4 regions of the Methylorubrum subtropicum genome follow, and region 4 is predicted to be linked to each of the others. Evidence: riboswitches for the same ligand, from Rfam matches in the RefSeq annotation. Region 4 holds a riboswitch; each other region holds the start of a gene.

Region 1 (3,400 bases), on a different contig from region 4:
CGACCTTCGGCACCTACGTCGAAGGTGGGCCCGTGGCCAACCGCTTCCAGATCAACGATCCGCGCACCACCACGCTCGCCCAGCCGCTCTCGATCTACGGGGGCCTGCGCTACACCTTCAACGCCCCGCCCCCGGCCCCGCCGGTCGAGCCGGTCGTGCGCAAATACTGAGGCGGCCGGCACCGTCTTCGAGTTTCATCGCCAGTTGCATCCGAGGTCCCGAGCAGGAAAGGCGTCGTGCCACGATGTTCAAGGTTCAGCTGCGACTCGACGGGCAACTCTGGCGCGACACCTTCGGCAAGGTCGCCTTCGCAAGCGAGCGCGATGCCACGCGCTCGGCCAGGCATGAACTCGACATCGCCCTCTACCTGGCGGACCGTCCCGCGGAGGGCGGCCCCTGGCCGATGGCGGTCCGCGTCGTCCAGTCCAAGGGAGTCTTCAAGGGCGTCGTCTGGGAACTCAAGGGCCGAACAGCGTGGGCAGGAGCGGCTCGACCCCCAGCTCGCGGCCCGCGCCGACCGACGCCCGATCGGGCCGGACGGCCCCATGAAACGGCGGCGGCCCGAACTTCGTCTTCGCCGGCCACGTCGGATCGCGTAGGCCGGGCACGGCTTCGAGAGCCTGTTTGATTTGACTCATCGGGATCGAAACAGTGCGATGCTGCGGTGATCCCAACAAATCCCCTCATCCTGAGGTGCGGAGCAAAGCGTAGCCTCGAAGGAGGGCTCCAGGGATCGCGCGACATCTGGAGCCCTCGCTCAAAACCGCTCACGCAGCACCTCAGGATGAGGGGATGTGTTGGGATGAGCCTGTCAAGCAGGCTCTCAGGAAGAGACACCGTCACTGCGGACTTGACTGATCCGCCCCATTGAAGTGGTCCGCCCCGAGGTATGGCCTGCGGGTCAGGGTCCGCCGCTCGAGCGGACAGGATTGGCGCCCGCCTGTGTCCCATTGGCCACGGGATATGTAACATTGTTGCATTGTGCGCCGCAGCGCATTGACCGGGCCGGCCTGATCGGCGAGGTTCGAAGGGCCAAGGTTCCCGCGGGTTTCGGTCCGTGGGCGAAGAGGGAATTCGGTGGGCTCTCCGGAGCGAGGCCGAAGCTGCCCCCGCAACTGTGAGCGGCGAGCCCCTGCCGTCCGGGTCACTGGTGCCACGCACCGGGAAGGCCAGGCCGGGGTGCGGACCCGCGAGCCAGGAGACCTGCCTTGGGCGATGATACGTCTCTCGGGCGGGGTGCCCCGGCGGAGCGCAGGCGCGGGCCCGGCTGAACCAGCCGGCACCCGCGAGGGCACCCGCACGGCCGCCGCTCGACAACCTTGAGCGACTTGGTGACCGTTCGTTCGAACCCGCTTGCCCCGAACTCCGCGGCCTCCGCCGGACGCCGCCGCGCCCCGCGCCTCGCTCTGGCCGCCATCCTCTCGGCCGGCGCCTCGGGCTTCGAGGCCCGCGCGCAGGAGAGCACGACGCTCGACGAGATTTCGGTCGAGGGTGAGGGCACGGGTCGCGCCGCCGGCAACGCGCCGCCTTCCGGACGGACGGCGGCCTCCGGCGCGATCGGCCTGATCGGGCCGAGCCCGGGCTACCGGGCCGACCGGGCGGTCAGTTCGACCAAGACCGACACGCCCCAGCGCGACGTGCCGCAGGTCGTCACCGTGGCCCCGCGGGAGGTCATCACCGATCTCGCCGCCACCCGCGTCGATCGCGTCTTCAACTACACGCCGGGCGTCGCCCAGCAGAACAATTTCGGCGGGCTGTCGATCTTCAGCTACGCCATCCGCGGCACCACCACCTCGGAAATCTACAAGAACGGCTTTCCGCTCAACCGCGGCACGCCACCCCCGCCCGACGCCCAGAACGTCGAGCGCATCGAGGTGCTGAAAGGCCCCGGCGGCGGCCTGTTCGGACGCAGCGATCCGGGCGGGCTCGTCAACATCATCACCAAGCAGCCCACGCGGGAGCGCTTCGTCGAGATGGGCGGGCTCTGGGGCTCGTTCGAGCAGTTCCGCGGCACGCTCGATTCCGGCGGCGCCCTGAACGAGGACGGCACGCTGCTCTACCGCTTCAACCTCGCGGCGGGTCGCCAGAACAGTTTTCGCGACTTCGTGGACGGCGACCGACTGCTCGTCGCGCCCGTGATCTCCTGGCAGGTCACGCCCGACACGAGGATCACGATCGAGACCGAGTTCCTGCGCAACCGCATCGTGTTCGACCGCGGCGTCGTCGCGGTGAACAACGGGCGGCTCGGCGCCATCCCGATCTCGCGCTTCCTCGGCGAGCCGGGACAGAGCACCTATCAGACCAACGATTCGATGCAGGTGCGGGTCGATCACCGCTTCGATGCCGACTGGCAGATGCGGCTCGCTACCTATTTCAATACGGGCTCGCTGGAGGGCGAATCCGCCGAGATCCGCGCGATCACCGACAAGGGCATCGCCTCGCGCGACCGCAACCTGCGCGACTACCGCTGGGACGTGGCGATCGGTCAGGCGGAACTCGTCGGCCGCTTCGAGACGGCGGGGATCGGCCACACGCTGCTCGTGGGCTTCGAGCGCGAGAGCACCGACAGCCGGGTCGTCTACAACCGCTCGACCATCGCGAATAACCCCTACACCATCGACATCTACAATCCGCAATACGGGCAGGCGCTACCGCCGATCGACCGCTTCCGCAACAACCTGGAGCGGATCACCAACACCGCCCTCTACGTGCAGGACCAGATCGCGCTCGGCCCGGAATGGAAGGCGCTGGTCGGCGCGCGGTTCGACTTCTTCGAGCAGTCGTTCCGCGAGCGCACCCCGCGCTCCCAGGTCGACCAGACCTACTTCGCGGCCACGCCCCGCGCCGGCCTCGTCTACCAGCCGACGCCCGAACTCGCCCTCTACGCCAATGTCGGCACGAGCTTCCGGCCGAATATCGGCCCGGACGCCGCCGCCGCCTCGGCATCCGGCCCCTTCGCGCCCGAGACCGGCATCGGCGCCGATATCGGCGCCAAGCTCGACCTGTTCGGCGGGGCGCTGGGCCTGACCGCGGCCCTGTTTCGGGTCGATCGGCAGAACGTGCTGACGCCGCAAGCGAGCGGCAGCGGCATCTCCGTGGCGGTCGGCGGCGTGCGCAGCCAGGGCATCGAACTGACGGCGGCGGGTCAACTCACGCCGGAGGTCAAGATCCTGGCGGGCTACGTCTACGCCGACGCCGTGGTGACCGAGGATCCGGCCCTGCCGGTCGGCACGCCGCTCATCAACGTGCCGCGCCATTCGGGCAGCCTGCTCGCGGTCCACGAGGTTCAGGCCGGGCCCTGGAAGGGGTTCGGGCTCGGCGGCGGCATCCGCGGCGTCGGCGAGCAGGCGGCGGATTCCACGGACAGCTTCAGCCTGCCGGCCTACGTCGCCGTCGATGC
Region 2 (3,400 bases), on a different contig from region 4:
CGACTTTTTTTCAGAAGGGCGATCCGACGAGGACCAGCAGGGGCGAGACGCGCCGGACCCGCGCGCCCATCGTGGCGGCGACGGCGTCGAGGGCCTCGTCGGTATCGCGGGCATCGAACGCGCCGGTCACGCGCCGCTCGCCGAGGCGGCGGTCGAGCAGGAGGATGCGGCCGTGGCGGTAGCGGCCGAGTTCGGTCAGCACCGTCGCCAGCGTCTGGCCGGCGAAGAGCAGCCGGCCCTCGCGCCACGCTAGGCCGCGCTCCACGTTCGCCGCCGTCGCGGTCAGCGAGGAATCCTCGCCGCGCTGGACGGCTTGGCCCGCCGAGACCAGGGCCCGGCGGCCCGCCTCCGCGACCTCGACGCGGCCCTCGGCGACGCCGACCGGGCTGTCGCTCCCGTCGGCGCGCACGAAGAAGCGGGTTCCGACCGCCCGCGCGCTCAAGCCCCCGGCCTCGACGGTGAACGGCCGGCTCGGGTCCGACACTACGTCGAAGCTCGCCTCGCCGCGCAGCAGCGTAATCCGGCGCTCCCCCGCGGTGAAGCGCAGCACCAGGGCGGTGTCGGTGTTGAGATCGACGCGGCTGCCGTCGGGCAGCGTCGCGTGGGTGATGTCGCCGACGCCGCTCCACAGGTCCGCCCGCAGGCGATCCATGAGGCCGTACTGGTAGGACAGGGCGCCCGCGAGTAGGGCCGCGGCGGCGAGGGCCGGCACGATCTTGGAGGCCCGCCCGCGCCGCGCCCCGGACGGCGCCGGGCGGCGGTCGGGCAACTGCCCGAGCCGGCGCCACAGGCTCTCCATCTCGGCATGGGCTCCGGCATGGGCCGGGTCGGCGGCCCGCCAAGCCTCGAACGCGGCCCGGTCGGCCTCGGTGGCATCGGCGGAGGACAGGCGGGCGACCCAGCCCGCGGCGGCCTCGAGGATCGGGTCGTCGCCCGTGTCGGTATCTTCGTTGCCGGCCACGCCGTCTCCCCCCGGATCCCGCCGTGTGCCCGGCGATGTTCTCCGACCTTTAGATCAACGAGGCGCCGACATCCTGAGGTCGTGGTCTCAAAAATCGTCGAGCCGGCGGCGGCACTGCAGCAGCGCCTTGATGATGTGCTTCTCGACCATGTTGCGCGAGATGCCGAGGCGCGTCGCGATCTCGCCGTTCGCGAGACCGTCGAACCGGCTCAGCAGAAACACCTCGCGGCAGCGCGGCGGCAGTTCATCGACCGCTGCGGCGAGGCGCTTCAGTTCCTGCCGCGCGATCGATTGCCGCTCGGGCAGCGCGAAGCCGTCGACGGCCTCCGCCAAGTCCACCTCGCCCTCGTCGGCGAACAGCCTTTGCTCGAGCCGGCGGCGGTTGCGGGTGCGAAGCGCGACGTTGTGGGCGATCCGGAACAGCAACGCGGTCGGGTGCTCCACCCGCGTGCGCGACAGGGCCGCGAGCATGCGCAGATAGGTCTCCTGCGTCGCGTCGGCGGCGTCGGTCGGGTTGCCGAGCCGGCGCAGGAGGAAGCGCTGCAGCTTCGATCCCTCGCGGCGATGAAGCGCATCGACCGATATGCCGTCCATTCCCCAAGTCCTGTCGCCCACGGCCCCTCGCGTCGCCGTCGTTCTCCTGCGGTCGCGTGAGCTATGAAGCAAGACTTGTGCAGATGGTCGGATAGTTTAAATAGCTTCCAAATTGGTCTTTTCGGCCGGCCAAGACGTTGGCATTTCGAATGAAAACTTTGTGGGGCGGAAAGGTATGATTTGGAATAATTAAAATGATGGACTCAATTCGCAGCGCTGTTGCATCGATGTGACAGGAGAGGCGAGCCATCGCGCGACGCCGGTCGACCGGCGGGCCGAGTCGCCTGTGTCCCGATGGCCACAAAAGATGTAATACTGTTGCATTATGCGCCACAGTGTATCGACCGGGCCGGCCCTATCGGCGCGGTTGACAGGGCCAAGGTTCCCACGGGTTTCGGTCCGTGGGCAAAGAGGGAATTCGGTGGGCTCTGCGGAGCGAGGCCGAAGCTGCCCCCGCAACTGTGAGCGGCGAACCCCTGCCGTCCGGATCACTGGTGCCGCGCACCGGGAAGGCGAGGCCGGGCCCCCGACCCGCGAGCCAGGAGACCCGCCTCGGAGCGCTTTCCGACGAAGTGGATACCGGTTCGGCGAAAGAATGCGCGGCAAAAACGAGGTCTTAGAGCATCGGCCCGAAACGATGCGTTAACCATCCCGCGCGCATCGTCGTCATCTCATGGGATACCGACAGATGCGCCGAGTCGTCCGGGCCGTCCTGTGCGGCCTCGCCTTGCAGGCGGCTGCCGTTTTCAGCGCCGAGCCCGCGGCTGCCGGCGACTGCAAGGCGCAAGCGATCAAGGTTCTGAAAGCCGCCTCGCCGAACGGTTACGCGGTCTTCCAGCAGGTCGGCGACAAGGCCTTCTTCCACGCTTGGCTCGACTGCGACGACGCCCAGTACGGCCTGCCGACGGCCGTGCACGAGTCGCTGCACCACATCACGGGCGAGGCGGACGCCTACCCGCTGATCGGGGGTGGGATGCTGAAGCGTCCGCCCGAGAACAGGACGCTGCCGGCACCGTCGAGGATCGCCCACCAGTTCCGCCCGAGCGTCTTCGTCTCCACGTACCTGCAACCGGGCAACGCCACCGCGGCGTCCGATTTCCGCTACCTGCTCGACGAGTTGAACGCCTACACGCACGATCTCGACACGGCCATCGCCTTGGCCGACCGGCGCAACCCCGATGTGCAGCTGTCCCATCGCGACGGCTTGGCGGCGCTGATGAGCTTCGTCGCGCTCTACGTGGAGGCGGCCGGACAGAACACGGCGACGTGGACCGCCCTCAGGGATCGGCCGATCAGGACGGCCTTCGTGTCCCTGTGGGATCAGGCGGAGCGCACGATGCTGGCCTCCTGCGGCATTCCGGAGATCGGCAGCGAGGACCGGAGCTTTCTCGGCAAGCTCTGCGGCGCCGGCCCGCAGGCGGCGCTCGGCCGGCTTCTCGGTCGAGCGCCGGTCTGCCCCAGGGCCTGTCTGGTGGTCGGGCCGAAAACGGCGAGTCGCGAGTGACCCGTCAACGGGCGGCGTGGCGCCGCCCGCCGATGCGGGATCTCAGTTGCAGCCGCAGCCGTGCTGAATGTTGCGAACGCTGCTTGTATGCACGTAATGCGCCGGCAGATGCTGGACCCGGGAGACGTTGACGTTGTGGGTCACCGGGACGCTGTGATGGTGAACGCGCGTGACCGTGTGGACGCGCACGATAGGCTGCACACGCGTGATATTGAAGATGTGGCGGGTTCTGTGCACGTAATGCGTGCGCTGCACGTCGCGAAACTGGGTCCTGTTCACGACCTTGTTGACGGTACGATAATTATAGACCGGAGGCACCGGACCGCATCCCCGGCAGCCGG
Region 3 (3,400 bases), on a different contig from region 4:
GACGCCGTCCACCGTCACCCGCGAGCGGATCGACGGCCACTGGAACGCCTGGACCAGGGGTTTGGGGAGCGCGAGGCCGGAGGTCTCGATCAGGATGTGCTCCGGCGGCTCGGGCCGATCGAGCAGCTTCGTCAGCGCGGGCACGAAGTCGTCGGCGACCGTGCAGCAGATGCAGCCGTTGGGCAGTTCCACCACGGAGTTCTCGTCGCAGCCCTCGATGCCGCAGGCGGCCAGGAACGAGCCGTCGAAGCCGAGATCGCCGAACTCGTTGACGATGACGGCGAGCCGCCGGCCGCGGGCCTGCTCGATGGTGTGGCGCACCAGCGTCGTCTTGCCGGCCCCGAGGAAGCCGGTGACGATGGTGCAGGGGATCTTTTCGAGGATGGCCATGGGGTCAGGATTCCGCTCGTGTCGGGGTCAGCGGCGGGATGCGGGCGACGACGCCCTTGCGGAACGCCTCCGGGCGCGCGCGCCAGGGCACGATCCCATCGGGCGTCTTCTGGTAGTCGCGCAGGCCCGCCAAGATGGTGCGGGCGGAAGTCTCCGCGCGCTCCAGCGCGTCGAAATCGCCGTAGACGTAGGTCCAGCGGCCGGGAGAGGCCACCGCCACCGTGCAGGGCCGCTTGCAGACCGAGAGGCACTCGGCACCCTCGATCCGCAGGCCCGGCACCGGCTCGCGGTCGGCTTCGGCGCGAAGTGCCGCCAGCAGCCGGGCGCCGGCCCGCGGCTCGGACGCGTCGCCCGCAGCCCGGCAGGTGGTGCAGACGGAGAGGACGGTCTCGGGCTGATCCTCAGGCATGCGCGCGGCCGCCCGCCTCGCGACCGAACAAGCCCCAGGCCCAGCCATAGGCCAGCCCGATCAGCGCCCAGAACACGAAGCCGATGGCGAGCGAGCGCGCCACGAACTGCGCCGCGACCGCGGGCGGCACCTGCGAACTCACCGTGTCGATCGATTGCGGCGCCCCCGCCAGATGCGGGGCGACGATCAGGATCAGGCCGCCGAGAATCGTAATCGGCACCCGCCGCACCGCGATGAGGTAGAGGCCGATGCCGGTCGCCGCGACTGTCATCACCCACCAGGTCTGGCGCAGGACGAGAGGGGCAGCGCCCATGCCGGGCAGTTCCGGCGGCAGGCCGATGGCCGGGGCCAAAGCCACCGCGAGGAAGCCCGCGATGCCCACGGTGAGCCCGCTGCGCGGGGTCGGCTCGCGGCGTAAGCCCAGCATCACCGCGGCGAGGAGCAGCGCGTAGCCGACGCCGCCGATCAGCGTGGCGAGGCCGGTGAAGGCCATGCGCTGGAAGCCCTCCGCGGGCTGCCATTCGTCGGATTTTTCAGCCTCGGTGCCGGCCTCGCCGTGGCCGTGGGCATGCGCCTTCACGATCAGCGAGGCGGGCGTGAGCGAGACGGGGGCGTGCGCATGCGAATGCCCGCCCTCGAACGTCTCGGCCTGGAGGATCAGGGGCGAGGTCAGGGCGAGTTGGAGGCCCGTCGCGACGACGGACGCGAGGAAGCCGGCGACGAGCGCCGCCGACAGCAACCGGGTGATCATGGAGCCGCTTTCGCGTGTCGGAAAGCGGTCAGTGGCAGGGGAAGTTCTGCGCGTGGCGGAAATCGTGCGCCGCGTTGTGCAGCACGCTCGCCGGGGCGAAGCCCGCCAGGAACACGAGGCCGAGGCCGAGGAAGGCGGCGACGAGCAGGGCGCGGGCGCCCTCGCCGGAGCGGACGGCGGAGGTCTGAAGGGTCGCGGTCGTCATCGGGTCACGGGCTCCGGCCGCCCCACCGGCGGCGTTCGAGAAAACGTTTTTCGTGCCGGACGGCAGGTCTCCTGGCTCGCGGTTGGTATCGCGCCTGCCGCCTTCCCAGGTCGCCCCGGTGGCTCTCGGCAGGAACTCGCCGCTCACAGTTGCGGGGGCAGCTGCGGTTTCGGGTTTCCCCTCACCGCATTCCCTTTTCACCCCGTTGCCGGGGCACCGTCCTATGGCTCGCTTCTAGCGCGCGCCGGGCCGCCTTGCAAAGCGCCATTGCGTGAACGCTCGCCTCCGGTGCAAACCGACGCCCATGGATGCCCGCCCTCCCGACCGGATGACGCTGGTGCTCGGCGGTGCCCGCTCCGGCAAGAGCGCCTATGCCGAGCGGCTGATCGAGGCCTGCCCGGCGCCCTGGCTCTACATCGCCACCGCTCAAGGTTGGGACGACGAGATGCGCGCGCGCATCCACGAGCACCGGGCGCGGCGCTCCGCCGAGTGGCGGACCCTCGACGTGCCGACGGCGTTGCCCGAAGCGGTCGCGGCCTCGACCGGGCCGACCCTGGTCGATTGCCTGACGCTGTGGGTCACCAACCTCCTGCTCGCGGAGGCCGATCTCGACGCCGCCACCGAGGCCCTGGCCCGCGCCTGCGCGGCGGCGCCGGGGCCGCTGGTGCTGGTGGCCAACGAGGTCGGGCTCGGCATCGTGCCGGACAACGCGCTGGCCCGCCGCTTCCGCGATGCGGCCGGGCGCCTGCATCAGCGGCTGGCGCGCGAGGCCGACCGCGTGGTCCTTACCGTCGCGGGCTTGCCGCTCACCGTCAAACCTTCCGCCGAGAATCCAGGGAATCGCTCATGAGCGACGACGACCGCCACCGCGAAAAGATGGCCAAGCGCAAGGCGGTGCAGGACGCCGAGGTCGCGTCCAAAAAGATCGAGAAGGGCCTGCTCATCGTGAACACCGGCCCCGGCAAGGGCAAGACGACGGCCGCGCTCGGCCTTGTGCTGCGCATGCTCGGGCGCGGCCACCGGGTCGGCGTGGTGCAGTTCATCAAGGGCGCCTGGGACACCGGCGAAGCTCGCGCGCTCAAGGCCTTCGGCGACCGGATCGCGTGGCACGCGCTGGGCGAGGGCTTCACCTGGGAGACCCAGGACAAGGCCCGCGACATCGCCGCCTGCCGCAACGCCTGGGAGCAGGCCCGCGCCCTGATGGCGGACGCGAGCATCCGCCTCCTCGTCCTAGACGAGCTGAACATCGCGCTGCGCTACGACTATCTCGACCTCGAGTCGGTCGTCGCCGAGTTGCAGGCCCGCCGGCCCGACCTCCACGTCGTCGTCACCGGCCGCAACGCCAAGCCGGCGCTCATCGAGGCCGCCGACCTCGTGACCGAGATGGGCAGCGTGAAGCACCACTTTTCGGCGGGGGTGAAGGCGCAGGAGGGGATCGAGTTCTGAGGGCGCCCTGTGGGTCCCGAGGAGCGGGCGCCTCGCGCCCATTCAGGGTTCGCGATCCGAGAGGGTCTCCAGCAGGCTCTTCTCCCGCATTGCCGTCACCAGGGCGACGATCTGCTCGCCGCTCGCTCGGTACGCATCGGAGCCCTCGATCCGACGGAAGCCGTGAAATTCCGCGGCCTCGACGATGGCGTTGGCGGCC
Region 4 (3,400 bases):
TCGTCCAGCGTCACCCGCTTGCCGATCAGCGGATCGGCCGCGACCGCGAACTCCACCGCCGCGATATGCGCCTCCATCGCCATGACTTCGGCGGGCGACGGCAGGGCCGTGAGCAGGAAGGGAAGAAGGGCCGGAATCCGCATCGCCGTCGAAGCCTCGAAAAGATTCGTCGGCGAAGTGAAGCAAGGCGCGTGCGAGACCGTGGCCTTTATGTGTTGAACTTATGGGCAATGCTCCCACCCCATCCCTCATCCTGAGGTGCGGAGCGAAGCGGAGTTTCGAAGGAGGGCTCCAGCGGATCGCGCGACTTCTGGAGCCCTCCTTCGAGGCCGCTGCGCTGCACCTCAGGATGAGGGGGTTGGATGGATGAGGCCGTTGATCACACGAACGCCCCCTCCCCTTACGGCGTCTTCGTCCGGCCGCCGCCTTCGGTGGCGTGGGTGTCCTGGGTCTGGGTCGGGCCGGTGCCTTGAAAAGCGAACACGACGACGATCGCGGCGAGCAGCAGGGCGACGGGGAAGACGAGCATCCAGCGGGGCATCGGGGTCTCCGAGAGCGGATTTCAGCGCGTCGTTCGTGAACCGCCGGGGCGCCGGTTTCGTTTCGTGACCCCGGCCGACGCCGGGCGGAAGCCTCTGAATCCATAATCCATGCGTCGAACGCATGGCCGGGATCGTTTCCACCCGGATTGTTTTGTGCAGCGCACCGTGAAACAAAAGCTCATGCGAGATCGCGATGGCGTCGCGGTCCCGTTGCCCTTCTTGGGCGTTTCCTCCCTAGACTTCGGGCCGCCCTCCATCGGGGCGGCCTTTTTTCTTGGGGCCCATTGCCTCGAAGCTTGGGGCACAGGAATCCGCGCCGTCCCTGCGACATTCGGTTGACCGTGATGGTCCCGGCCGCCTAGCGTGACCGTAGACGGTTCCCGAGAGGGATCAAAAGGGAACGCGGTGAAGGCTTCGGCCCGACCCCGCGGCTGCCCCCGCAACTGTGAGCGGAGAGTCCCCCATCACCACGTCACTGGGCGCCTCGCCTGGGAAGACGATGAGGGACGGCGACCCGCGAGCCAGGAGACCTGCCGTCGGCCGTGGTCACACGCGAAACGCGCTGGGCGGGGTGCCCCGGCGGGTGTCGGAGCGCGGGTGCCCTATCGGACCCGTGCCACGGCCTCGTTCGCGGTGACGTGCCACCGTCGCCGCCCGAGGCCCGTTTTTCTCCATGTCTCCCCCCAAAAGAAGCCGCCGCGCGCGGCCGATCCTCGCCGCGCTCGCGAGCGCCCTCCCCGTCGCCGCCGCCGCGCAAGGCGCTTCCGTGGAAACCCGGCTCGACGAGATCGCGGTCGCCCGCGACCTCGACGTGCCGGTGAACGTGCCTGCCGAGGCCATCGGCGCCGAGGCCGCGGCTGCCCTCCGTAAACCCAGCCTCACCCAGGCCTCACCGGTCGGCCTCAACCTCCGCACGCCCTCGCGCGGGGCGAGCCGCCTCGGGCTGACGCCGCTGGAGACGCCGGCGAGCCTCGACATCGTTTCCGGCGAGACCATCCGCTTGCGCGGCCAGTCCTCGGTGCTGGAGGCGGTCTCGCAGAACGGCACCGGCATCTCGACCTTCGGCTCGCCGGGCTTCGGGCTCGGTGCCTTCACCGCGCGCGGCTTTGCCGGGCAGAACTCGATCCAGACGCTGTTCGACGGCACGCGGCTCTATGTCGGCGCCAACACCCTGACCTTCCCGTTCGACACGTGGAACGTCGAGCGCATCGAGGTGCTGCGCGGGCCGGCCTCGGTGCTCTACGGCGAGGGCGCCATCGGCGGCATCGTCAACGTGGTGTCGAAGAAGCCGCTGTTCACGCCGCTGAACGTCGCCCGCGTCGGCCTCGGCTCGGACGGGCTGATGCGCGCGGCGATCGACTCGACCGGGCCGATCGGCGAATCGGTCGCCTACCGCCTCAACGTCAGCGGCAACCGCGCCGACGGCTGGATCACCCCCAACGGCGACTTCCGCAACCTCGCGGTCTCCGGCGCGCTGACGTGGCAGGCGAGGCCCGATCTCGCCGTCACCCTCTCCCACGACCTCGGCTATCAGGAGCCTGTGCGCTACTGGGGCACGCCGCTGGTGAACGGGCGCGTGCTCGATGCCGTGCGCTTCAACAACTACAACGTCCGCGACGCCAAGATCACCTGGGCCGACAACTGGACCCAGCTGCGCACCGAGTGGACGCCGTCCGCCGAAGTCACGATCCGCAACACCGCCTACCGCCTCCAGAGCCGACGCCACTGGCTCGATGTCGAGCGATACGTCTACGAATCCGAGACCGGCCGCGTGAACCGCTCGGATTACATCGACATCATCCACCGTCAGGAACAGATCGGCAATCGCTTCGACGCGACGTTCCGCGGCTCGTTGTTCGGCCTGCCGAACCAGTTCACCGCCGGCTTCGACGTGAACCGCATCGCGTTCAAGCACGACAACAACTTCAGCGGCACGTTCAACGAGCCGCCCTCGAACCAGCCACCGCAGAGCGTCCCCCTGATCGGCTATGATCCGGGCCTCTTCCCCGCCGACGGTCGCGCGGTGCCGGCCTACGTGACCCACACGGACCAGGCCTCCGTCTTCGCCGAGAATCGGCTGGAACTCACCGACCGGCTCTCGCTGCTGGCGGGCGTGCGATTCGACGCGCCGACGCTCCAGCGCACCAACCTGCTCGCGACGAATCCCGCGAACCGCTTCTTCGAGCGCTCGTTCCAGGCGTTCGGCTACCGCTTCGGCCTCGTCTACGCGCTCTCGCCGGAGACGACGCTCTACGCGCAATACGCCACCGCCACCGATCCGGTGAACAGCCTGATCTCGCTGTCGCAATCGCTGTCGAACCTCAAACTCTCGACCGGCGAGCAGATCGAGGTCGGCGCCAAGGGGCTGGCCTTCGGCGGCACGGTCGAGTGGACGCTGGCGGGCTACCGCATCGTCAAGAAGGACGTGCTCTCCCCGGTGCCGGGCAGCACCCAGCTCGTGGCGCAGGTCGGGCAGCAATCCTCCTACGGGGCGGAGGTTGCCCTGTCGTGGCTGCCTTGGGCCGGCTGGCGCATCGACGCCAACCTCGCCCTGCTGCAGGCCCAGTACGACGATTTCGGCGACTTCACCGGCAAGACGCCGGTCAACGTCCCCGAACAGGTCGCTAACCTCTGGGTCAATTGGGCGTTCGCCCGCGACTGGGAGGCGCGGGTCGGCGTGCAGTATGTCGGCGCGATGTTTTCCGATTTCGCCAATCTCGGCCGCCGCCCGGACTACGCCCTGGTGACGCTCGGCCTCGACCGACAGGTCACGCCGGCCTCGCGGCTGTCGTTCCGGGTCTCGAACCTGCTCGATACGGTCTACGCCCTCGACGGCTTCGTGGCCGACAACAGGAACG

The links. A riboswitch is a leader RNA that binds a small molecule or an ion and turns the genes downstream of it on or off. The one in region 4 is predicted to bind cobalamin.
Region 1: another riboswitch for cobalamin. It lies ahead of AAHG03_RS24815 (TonB-dependent siderophore receptor); the one in region 4 lies ahead of AAHG03_RS07670 (TonB-dependent receptor).
Region 2: another riboswitch for cobalamin. It lies ahead of AAHG03_RS02385 (hypothetical protein); the one in region 4 lies ahead of AAHG03_RS07670 (TonB-dependent receptor).
Region 3: another riboswitch for cobalamin. It lies ahead of AAHG03_RS12385 (CbtB domain-containing protein); the one in region 4 lies ahead of AAHG03_RS07670 (TonB-dependent receptor).

The regions. Positions count from the first base shown of each region.
Region 1 is NZ_JBBXMW010000029.1:16,969-20,368, forward strand. Features, by position in the region: gene AAHG03_RS24810 (TonB-dependent receptor) at 1-170, shown strand, start outside; cobalamin riboswitch at 1,019-1,225, shown strand; gene AAHG03_RS24815 (TonB-dependent siderophore receptor) at 1,416-3,400, shown strand, end outside.
Region 2 is NZ_JBBXMW010000001.1:510,710-514,109, forward strand. Features, by position in the region: gene AAHG03_RS02375 (FecR family protein) at 11-961, opposite strand; gene AAHG03_RS02380 (RNA polymerase sigma factor) at 1,049-1,555, opposite strand; cobalamin riboswitch at 1,918-2,124, shown strand; gene AAHG03_RS02385 (hypothetical protein) at 2,244-3,059, shown strand; gene AAHG03_RS02390 (hypothetical protein) at 3,102-3,400, opposite strand, start outside.
Region 3 is NZ_JBBXMW010000007.1:207,639-211,038, reverse strand. Features, by position in the region: gene cobW (cobalamin biosynthesis protein CobW) at 1-390, opposite strand, end outside; gene AAHG03_RS12395 (DUF1636 domain-containing protein) at 395-799, opposite strand; gene AAHG03_RS12390 (CbtA family protein) at 792-1,550, opposite strand; gene AAHG03_RS12385 (CbtB domain-containing protein) at 1,579-1,755, opposite strand; cobalamin riboswitch at 1,800-1,991, opposite strand; gene cobU (bifunctional adenosylcobinamide kinase/adenosylcobinamide-phosphate guanylyltransferase) at 2,084-2,605, shown strand; gene cobO (cob(I)yrinic acid a,c-diamide adenosyltransferase) at 2,602-3,201, shown strand; gene AAHG03_RS12370 (hypothetical protein) at 3,244-3,400, opposite strand, start outside.
Region 4 is NZ_JBBXMW010000004.1:153,885-157,284, reverse strand. Features, by position in the region: gene AAHG03_RS07680 (hypothetical protein) at 1-143, opposite strand, end outside; gene AAHG03_RS07675 (hypothetical protein) at 401-541, opposite strand; cobalamin riboswitch at 900-1,094, shown strand; gene AAHG03_RS07670 (TonB-dependent receptor) at 1,216-3,400, shown strand, end outside.